DNA from 2 places in the Vibrio sp. Vb0667 genome. Region 1 is predicted to be linked to the other one. Evidence: riboswitches for the same ligand, from Rfam matches in the RefSeq annotation. Region 1 holds a riboswitch; the other holds the start of a gene.
The links. Region 1 has a riboswitch for lysine ahead of lysC (lysine-sensitive aspartokinase 3). Riboswitches for the same ligand answer to the same signal wherever they lie in the genome.

Region 2: it holds a riboswitch for lysine, as region 1 does, so the genes downstream of both, tet(35) (tetracycline efflux Na+/H+ antiporter family transporter Tet(35)) here and lysC (lysine-sensitive aspartokinase 3) in region 1, are expected to answer to the same signal.

Annotation. Positions count from the first base shown of each region.
Region 1 covers NZ_JAWPOL010000043.1:5,586-9,882, reverse strand. Annotated here, with positions in the region: gene R8269_RS21890 (PglL family O-oligosaccharyltransferase) at 1-765, shown strand, start outside; gene R8269_RS21885 (pyridoxal-phosphate-dependent aminotransferase family protein) at 825-1,946, opposite strand; lysine riboswitch at 2,167-2,345, shown strand; gene lysC (lysine-sensitive aspartokinase 3) at 2,447-3,799, shown strand; gene metH (methionine synthase) at 3,886-4,297, opposite strand, start outside.
Region 2 covers NZ_JAWPOL010000020.1:65,400-69,696, forward strand. Annotated here, with positions in the region: gene hisG (ATP phosphoribosyltransferase) at 1-218, opposite strand, end outside; His leader region at 272-409, opposite strand; gene tet(35) (tetracycline efflux Na+/H+ antiporter family transporter Tet(35)) at 590-2,191, opposite strand; lysine riboswitch at 2,301-2,483, opposite strand; gene R8269_RS16865 (H-NS family nucleoid-associated regulatory protein) at 3,066-3,473, shown strand; gene R8269_RS16870 (inosine/guanosine kinase) at 3,601-4,297, opposite strand, start outside.

The DNA.
Region 1 (4,297 bases):
TACCCAGCTGGTTTGCCAGCCATGGATCATCCGCATAACGAGCTGCTTTACTGGGGAGTAGAAGGTGGCTTGCTGCCAATACTCGGCATCTTCTTAGCGATGGCACTGGTACTGTATCGAATCTATCAAGCCAAACGCGGAACTCGTCTTGCGTTGCTGGCCTTGTTTATACCTATCGTATTGCACTCACAACTGGAATACCCTTTCTACCACTCTCTCGTGCATTGGTTGATCTTCGTTATCCTACTGTACTGGGTCGATCAGCGCGTCTCTCGTTATCGACAAGTCGGCTTTAGTAATGTAACCAAAAGCTTGCTGCGTGTTTTTAGTTTGGTACTTCCCGTTGCGTTTACGTTTTACATGGTAAGCGCATTACATACGAATTATGTATTGACGAAGTTTGAGACCACTAGACCAACTAACCCTGATATTCTGAATCAAGTCAGTAACCCTGTAGTTTGGAAAGACAGGTTTGATTGGGATGTCTATAGCACGTTTTTAAACCTTGGGCTGTACCAACAAGACGCAACCTTGATTCAGCCTTATATCGATTGGTCGCTAAAAATCATCAAAGATAAGCCTCGCCCTGCATTTTATAATAATTTGATTTTGGCCTACCAAGGCTTAGATGACTCAAGTAAAGCGGAGCAAATTAGAGCTGAAGCGCAGTTTTTGTTCCCGAAGATTGATTTCAGTGACGTCAATTACCAGCCACCTTCTCAAGCAATATCTGCCTCACCAGCCCCCACTTCAGGAGCTGAGTAATAAATACCAAAAAGCGAAGGGATGACCTTCGCTTTTCTTTATCTCATTGCTGTATGATTTTATTCAGTGAGTGACTCTTCTAACGCTTTTAAGCACAGCGCAACGTTTTCAGATCGAGCGCCGTAACCCATTAAGCCAATACGCCACGCTTTACCAGCTAATGCCCCAAGGCCTGCACCAATTTCTAGGTTATAGGTTTCTAGCAAGTGAGCACGAACTTTTGCTTCATCAACTCCTTCAGGCACGTAAATCGCATTTAATTGTGGCAACCGATGGGCTTCGTCCACAACAAATTCAAAGCCTAACTTTTGTAAGCCATTTTTGAGTTTTTCATGCATCAGTTGGTGACGAGCCCAAGCGTTTTCTAATCCTTCATTTTTCAGTATCAATAAAGCTTCATGAAGCGCATACAAGCTATTAACTGGCGCCGTATGATGGTAACTACGCTTGCCTTCTCCACTCCAATACCCCAAAACTAAACTCTGATCGAGGAACCAACTCTGTACTGGTGTTGTTCTTGCTTGAATCTTTTCAATCGCGGCAGGAGAAAACGTCACTGGTGAGAGCCCAGGTACACATGACAAACATTTTTGACTACCAGAGTAAACCGCATCCAGTTGCCATTCATCCACTTTTAACGGCACACCACCAAGTGACGTCACCGCATCAACAATAGATAATGCATTATGCTGTTTCGCCAGCTTACCCAATGCTTGAGCATCACTGACTGTACCAGTTGAGGTTTCCGCATGCACAAAAGCAAGAATTTTTGTATCTGGGTGCTGTTCGAGTGCTTGCTCGACTTTATCAATGGAAACAGGCGTCCCCCATTCATCATCGACGATAACAACTTCACCACCAGCACGGACGACATTTTCGCGCATGCGTTCACCAAATACACCGTTACGGCAAACGATCACTTTATCGCCTTTCTCGATCAAGTTTACAAAGCAGGTTTCCATCCCTGCACTACCAGGGGCTGAAACCGCAATAGTGAATTCATTGTCAGTTTGAAAGGCATACTTCAATAGCTGCTTGAGCTCATCCATCATACCGATAAACAGAGGATCAAGGTGACCTACCGTAGGACGACTTAGTGCTTGTAACACTTGAGGATAAATATCAGAAGGACCAGGTCCCATTAAAATACGGTGAGGTGGAATAAAGCTTTGGATCGACATGTCAGCTCCTTGATTATCTTTTATCCTGAGCATTCTAAAAGTTCTATTCAATAACATGGCTCAGGTGTAGGGTTCTCCACCCTAATAGATTTTTCCTCTATCAGCAATTAGCCGTAAGTATGGAGGTCAAACCAGTGTCACAAAATCGTTAATAAAAAACACCATAAAGGTTGAAATATTGATTGACATTAAGGCCTCAAAACCGTTCAATGTTTGAGCTTTATGTAGAAGAGGAGCGCTACCCAGGTAGATGATTTGTGGAACCGCAATTCCAACACCAATCATTGAGGGGGAGTAGTGCCGAGGTAAGTCAAAGTTGCAGGATTTGACTTGTCGGTTGAATTGGGCTGAATCCCATCAACTGTCATCAGCGCAGTCTGATGAAGGGCTTCTGAGGGTAAATTTTTCAAATAGCATTCTAAATGCCTCTCTTTTTGCTCTGTTCCTTTTCTCACTAAACATTGGATGTACAATTTTTTAGGAAGTCGTGGGAGAACGCAGTGAGCGCATTTAACGTAGCTAAATTCGGTGGAACCAGTGTTGCCAACTATGAGGCAATGAGTCGTTGCGCCACCATTATCGAAAACAATCCAAATACTCGCCTAGTCGTGAGCAGCGCTTGCTCTGGCGTCACCAACCTATTGGTAGAACTCGCCAACGGTGTTCAGGATCAAACGCACCGTACTGAGCTACTGCAAAATCTGGCCAACATTCATGACGCCATTTTAACTCAGCTCGAAGACAGCACGAAAACTGCTGCCGAGGTGTATGGCATATTAGATACCGTAACCAGCCTGGCCGAGGCTGCATCTATCCAAGCTAGTGCGAAGTTAACCGATCATTTAGTCGCATGTGGTGAACTCATGTCGACGCACATTCTAACTCAGTTAATGTGTGAGCGAGGCATTCAAGCAGTGCGCTTTGATATCCGCGATGTGCTGCGTACTGATGACAACTTTGGTCGCGCGGAGCCAAACATTGAAGCAATTTCGACGCTTGCGCAAGATAAACTCGTACCACTTTGCCAACAATCCGTTGTTGTTACTCAAGGCTTCATAGGATCTGACGAAGCCGGTAATACAACAACATTAGGTCGAGGGGGCAGCGATTACAGCGCCGCCTTAATTGCTGAGAGCGTTAAAGCGGCAGGGCTAGAAATCTGGACTGATGTTCCGGGTATCTACACAACAGACCCGCGAATTGCACCAAAAGCCTCACCAATTCCTGAGATCAGCTTTAGTGAAGCTTCAGAAATGGCTAACTTTGGCGCTAAAATCCTTCACCCTTCTACGCTAGTACCTGCATTGCGCCACGACATTCCGGTATTTGTAGGGTCATCGAAAGAGCCTGAAAAAGGGGGAACTTGGATTCGCCACCAAGTCGAAAGCTCACCGTTATTCCGTGCGCTAGCTTTGCGTTGTAACCAAACCATGGTAACGCTACGCAGCGCCAATATGTTCCACGCATACGGTTTCTTAGCAAAGGTCTTTGAGATCCTTGCAAAGCATAAGATCTCTGTCGATTTGATCACGACATCTGAAATCAGTGTATCGTTAACACTTGATCAAACTGATACATCTGGTGGCGCGCCGCAGCTGCCGCAAGCTGCACGAGAAGAGTTAGAAGAGTTATGTAAGGTAGAAGTTGAACATGACCTATGCCTCGTTGCTCTCATTGGTAACAACATGAGTGAGAGTAAAGGCTACGCGAAACAGGTTTTTGGCACGCTAGAAGATTTTAACCTACGCATGATTTGTTATGGCGCTAGCCCTCACAACTTATGCTTCTTGCTCCATGAATCGGTATCGAAACAAGCCATACAAAAACTCCACACGGAGTTGTTTGAGAAGTAAGTTCAACTCAATAAAACAAAGGGCTGCGTATCTGCAGCCCTTTGTTGTTTCAATAGTTGTTACATTTGGACGAGGTAAACATCAATTTAACCGTTAATGTTTGGCCCTAACCATTTTTCAGCCTCGATCCTATCCCACCCCTTACGATCGGCGTAACTCTCTAGCTGATCTTCTTGAATCTGTGCGATCGCAAAGTAACGTGAGTCAGGATGAGAGAAATACCAACCAGAGACTGACGCGCCCGGATACATTGCATAGCTGGAGGTTAGAGTCATGCCAATATTCTCTTCCACATTAAGTAGCTCCCAAAGCGGTCCTTTTTCAGTATGCTCAGGGCACGCTGGATAACCTGGTGCAGGGCGAATACCTTGGTATTTTTCACGAATGAGATCATCGTTAGATAAATCTTCATCCGCAGCATAACCCCAAATTTCTTTACGGACACGCTCATGCAAATACTCAGCAAACGCTTCGGCTAGGCGATCCGCCACCGCTTGA
Region 2 (4,297 bases), on a different contig from region 1:
TCGCCAATAAAGCCAAGGTCAACCACGCCATCCATAATTAAACCTGGGATGTCGTCGTCACGAACCAAGAGTAAATCAATTGGCATATTTTCAGAATGGACAACTAAACGCTCGCCCATTACGTTGAACTTTACGCCGCACTGTTTTAGTAGAGCTTGACTCTCTTTGCTAAGACGACCTTTTTTCTGAATTGCGATTCTTAAACGTTGTGTTTGCATTGCTTTGTCCCTATGCAAGATTTTGATATCTAAGTATTTTTCAAACTAATAAAACTAAAAAACCCTCGGGAGATTGAAGTCTCCCGAGGGTTTAAAATCTGCTTTTACTTTGATTTTACCTCCGGGAGTTTCCTGCCTCCCGGGTATGCGTACATCGCCCGAAAGACTAGATTGGGTGATGATGGTGATGAATGTTCATTACAAAATTACGCATACTTATTTCAAGGCTCTTCTCATTTGCTTTGTTACCAACAACACTAACCAAGCTGATTACTTTTTTCAACCCTTAATTTTAAAAAAATTCGAATTGTATAATACAAATAAAAAAGGAGGCCGAAGCCTCCTATAAATTTACTTTTTAAATCAGTGAATTACGCACTCTGGCAAGACGCTATTTTAGACTTTGAAAGCCATGACAAAATAGCGCAAACGATAATGAATGTTATCGACGCTGCAATGAACGAGAACGCTATTGAAGCAGTCATACCAAGGGCAATAAAGCCGACGCATGAAACAAGCGCGACTGATAATGCATAAGGTAGCTGTGTTGATACGTGATCAATGTGGTTACAACGTGCACCCGTCGATGACAAGATAGTCGTATCTGAGATTGGTGAACAATGGTCACCGAATACCGCACCAGCTAAAACCGCACTCAGCATCGGTAGCATTAGCGCTACGTCTGTTGCGCCAGCCATGTCTCCAGCGATTGGAAGCATGATGCCGAACGTACCCCATGAAGTACCTGTTGAGAACGCCATCAGGCCAGACAACAAGAATAGGATAACTGGGAGCCAATGAGGGTTGATATTGCCCTGCGCCATTGTCGAAAGGTAAGTACCAGTCTTCATATCACCGATAACAGAACCAATGGTCCAGGCAAATACTAAGATTAGAATCGCACCAAACATAGACTTAGCACCAATCCAAAGTGTACGTGCGATCTCAGCCATTGGTAGACCTTGCTTCACAACAGTAAACAGTGCAACTGCTAAGCCAAGCAAGCTACCGTAGATTAGTGATGTACCTACATCTGTATTTTCAAAAGCACCAAGAAGCGCAAACTCCTTACCATCAGCAGCCAATGCTTGGCCACCCGTGTAAAGCATTGAAGCGATAGTCGCGATAATCAGCGTCACGATAGGAAGTATCAAATCTGACACTTTACCCTTTTCACTTTCACGGATATCTAGCTCTTCGTTTAGGTCATGCGCTTCTTGCGAGTCATTTTCTTTGTCTTTATCAAAGCCACGACCTTGCGATGCAGAGATCTCATGCTCACGCATTTTACCAATATCAAGACCAAACCACGCAACAGCGAACACCATTAGCAGCGCAAAAACGGCGTAGAAGTTCATTGGGATAAGACGAACATATGCGCCAAGAGCCGAATACTCTGTGATCCCATGTGAGACTAAGATCCCGCCAATAATAGTAATAATGTAAGCACCCCAGCTAGAAGCAGGCATAATTACACACATTGGAGCAGCGGTTGAGTCTAGAATGTACGCAAGCTTAGCGCGAGACACATAAAAGCGATCGGTTACTGGGCGAGAGATCGCACCAACAGCAAGGCTATTAAAGTAATCATCGACAAAAATGAATACGCCTAAAAAGGCGGCAAGAAGTTTGGAGCCGCGTTTACTCTTCACTCGAGATTGTGCCCATTCAGCAAAAGCACGAGTACCGCCAGATAGCGTTAATAAAGCTGTTGTCATACCTAATAAGATTAGGAAACCAACAATGCTCATGTTCCAAGTGTTAATTCCGCCATCTTCAATAAAGACAGAAGAAACTTGAGAACTGACGTAACCTGCGGTGTCGCTGATAGACCAGCTATTAAGTAGCACCGCACCTAGCACGATACCTACACCCAAGGAAACTAATACACGTCGAGTCAAAATCGCCAAAGTCAAAGCGACAATAGGTGGCAATAATGAAACAGGAGAACTAGAAAAATCTATTAAATTCATGATCTTCAAAAACCAAAGTTTGGCTAGAGATCTACTGCAGACAAGTCACGTAGCATACGATACGTGCTCATGTTGAACTTAGCGACAGGGAAGCGAACACTCCACCCAACCCTACAGTAGCGCTCCATAGTTTAATGTGAATATATACTATGGCAGTGTTGTTCCTTTCAGATACAACCCCAGCAAGTAACTTTGATGAGTTACTTACTTCGGCAATCTTCGCCTTCCACTATTATTCATTGGCATCACCCCAATAATAGCTACTCTTCGAGACCGCGCCTCTACGGCAACAACAAACAATTAACCACTAACTGTACAAATTAACAACAAATTGTCTGCAATATTGCATCAGGTGGCAGCCATTGTACTTATGATGAGAGTCAATGCAACACATCAAACTAAATTAAACAAATAAATAATGACTGAGATAATTTATAAACCTTGCCTACTTCCATAAGTTTTGTGCAACTGAAATCACATCAATCATGTTATTTATGAAACATTATTACTACCTTAGAAATATCATGGTTTATCTTATATCAATAAATTAAGGATATATGACACAGCATTAAAGATGGATGCTTCATATTTTTAAGTAATAACTCAAATTTTTTTATAAAAAACCAAGCTGTCACTCTCTCTATACAATAATGATTGTTGATTTTAGTTCTCATCTAATAATGATTTATTTCGAGTGTAATAATATTAATTGCTTTAAAAAATAGTCAAATTTAAACAAAATCTTGATTTAGCATTTGCACATAAGGAAAAGATAAAGTTAAATATAAGGACTCTTTGTTTATTTATAGATTGGCATTATTTAATCGTAACGATAAAAAGTGCCCAACACATTAACCTTTTAATAGGAATCGTTATGTCAGAGCTGACTAAAACCCTTCTAAATATCCGTAGCCTTCGTGCATTTTCTCGTGAGCTGACTCTAGAACAATTGGAAGAAGCTCTAGATAAACTCACTACTGTCGTAGATGAGCGTCGTGAAGCAGAAGAAGCAGAACGCGCAGCACAAGCAGAGCAAGAAGCTAAGCTTGCAGAGATTGCTGAGAAAATCGCTCAAGACGGTATTGACGTAGAAGCACTTATTACTGCGCTATCTGGCGAAACTAAGACGAAAGGCAAAGCGAAGCGCGCACCTCGCCCTGCTAAATACAAATACACAGATTCAAACGGTAATGAGAAAACTTGGACTGGCCAAGGTCGTACACCTTCGGCGATTCAAGAGCAACTTGATGCAGGTAAATCTCTGGATGAGTTCCTAATCTAGATCCGTGCTATTTTTAAAAGGCTCCCATAGGGAGCCTTTTTTATTTAAACCATTACAAATAAAAAAGGCACGTTTCTTAATGTGCCTTTTACTTTAGTTACAGAATAGTTAATTAAATCGCTTCGTATTAACGTTCCCAGTATGCTTCTTCTAGGCTATCTTCTCGCTCAGGAAGTCCGCGCGACAATCGTGGTGAATGTTGCACGAGAACTTCGTAGCTCGCACGGTTTGCGTATTTGCAGACTTGAGAAAAAGAAGAGTAAGTTAAATACTCGTTACTGTGCTTGCTTGAATTAGGCACATTTTCTTTATGGTATTTATTTGCTGCCATATCATGAAGAACAGCAGATAACGCAGCATCACCTGCGCCATTTGTATTCTTAATTTTTTCTGGGCCACCCATATATGGCGAGATATGCGAGTACACTTTTATTGGCGTCTCGCATGAGTCTTTTTTCGCCGGACGACTGAATTCATAACGATTAAATTCAGCAATTGACCCTGGAAGTAATGGCAAAGAAGTTTCGCGCTTCGCGCTATCCTCCGTATACCCAGCCATAAATAGACCTACAGGACCCGCCGTGCACAATACTAGATCAGCCCACTCCAATGTTTTATCAGACGCAGCAAGTGGATCAGATTCCCCCGTCAGTGCTTCTGCTTCATCTTCATTCATCGCAACGACTGAAACGTTATCTCGAATGAATTCTTGCCAATATTTAGGGTCATCTTGAATAACAAACTTTGTGCCTAAAGTCAGAACAACAGGCACATCATTCTTTTTCGCGTACTCAATTGCTTTCATTGTTGCTTCCGGCATTGGG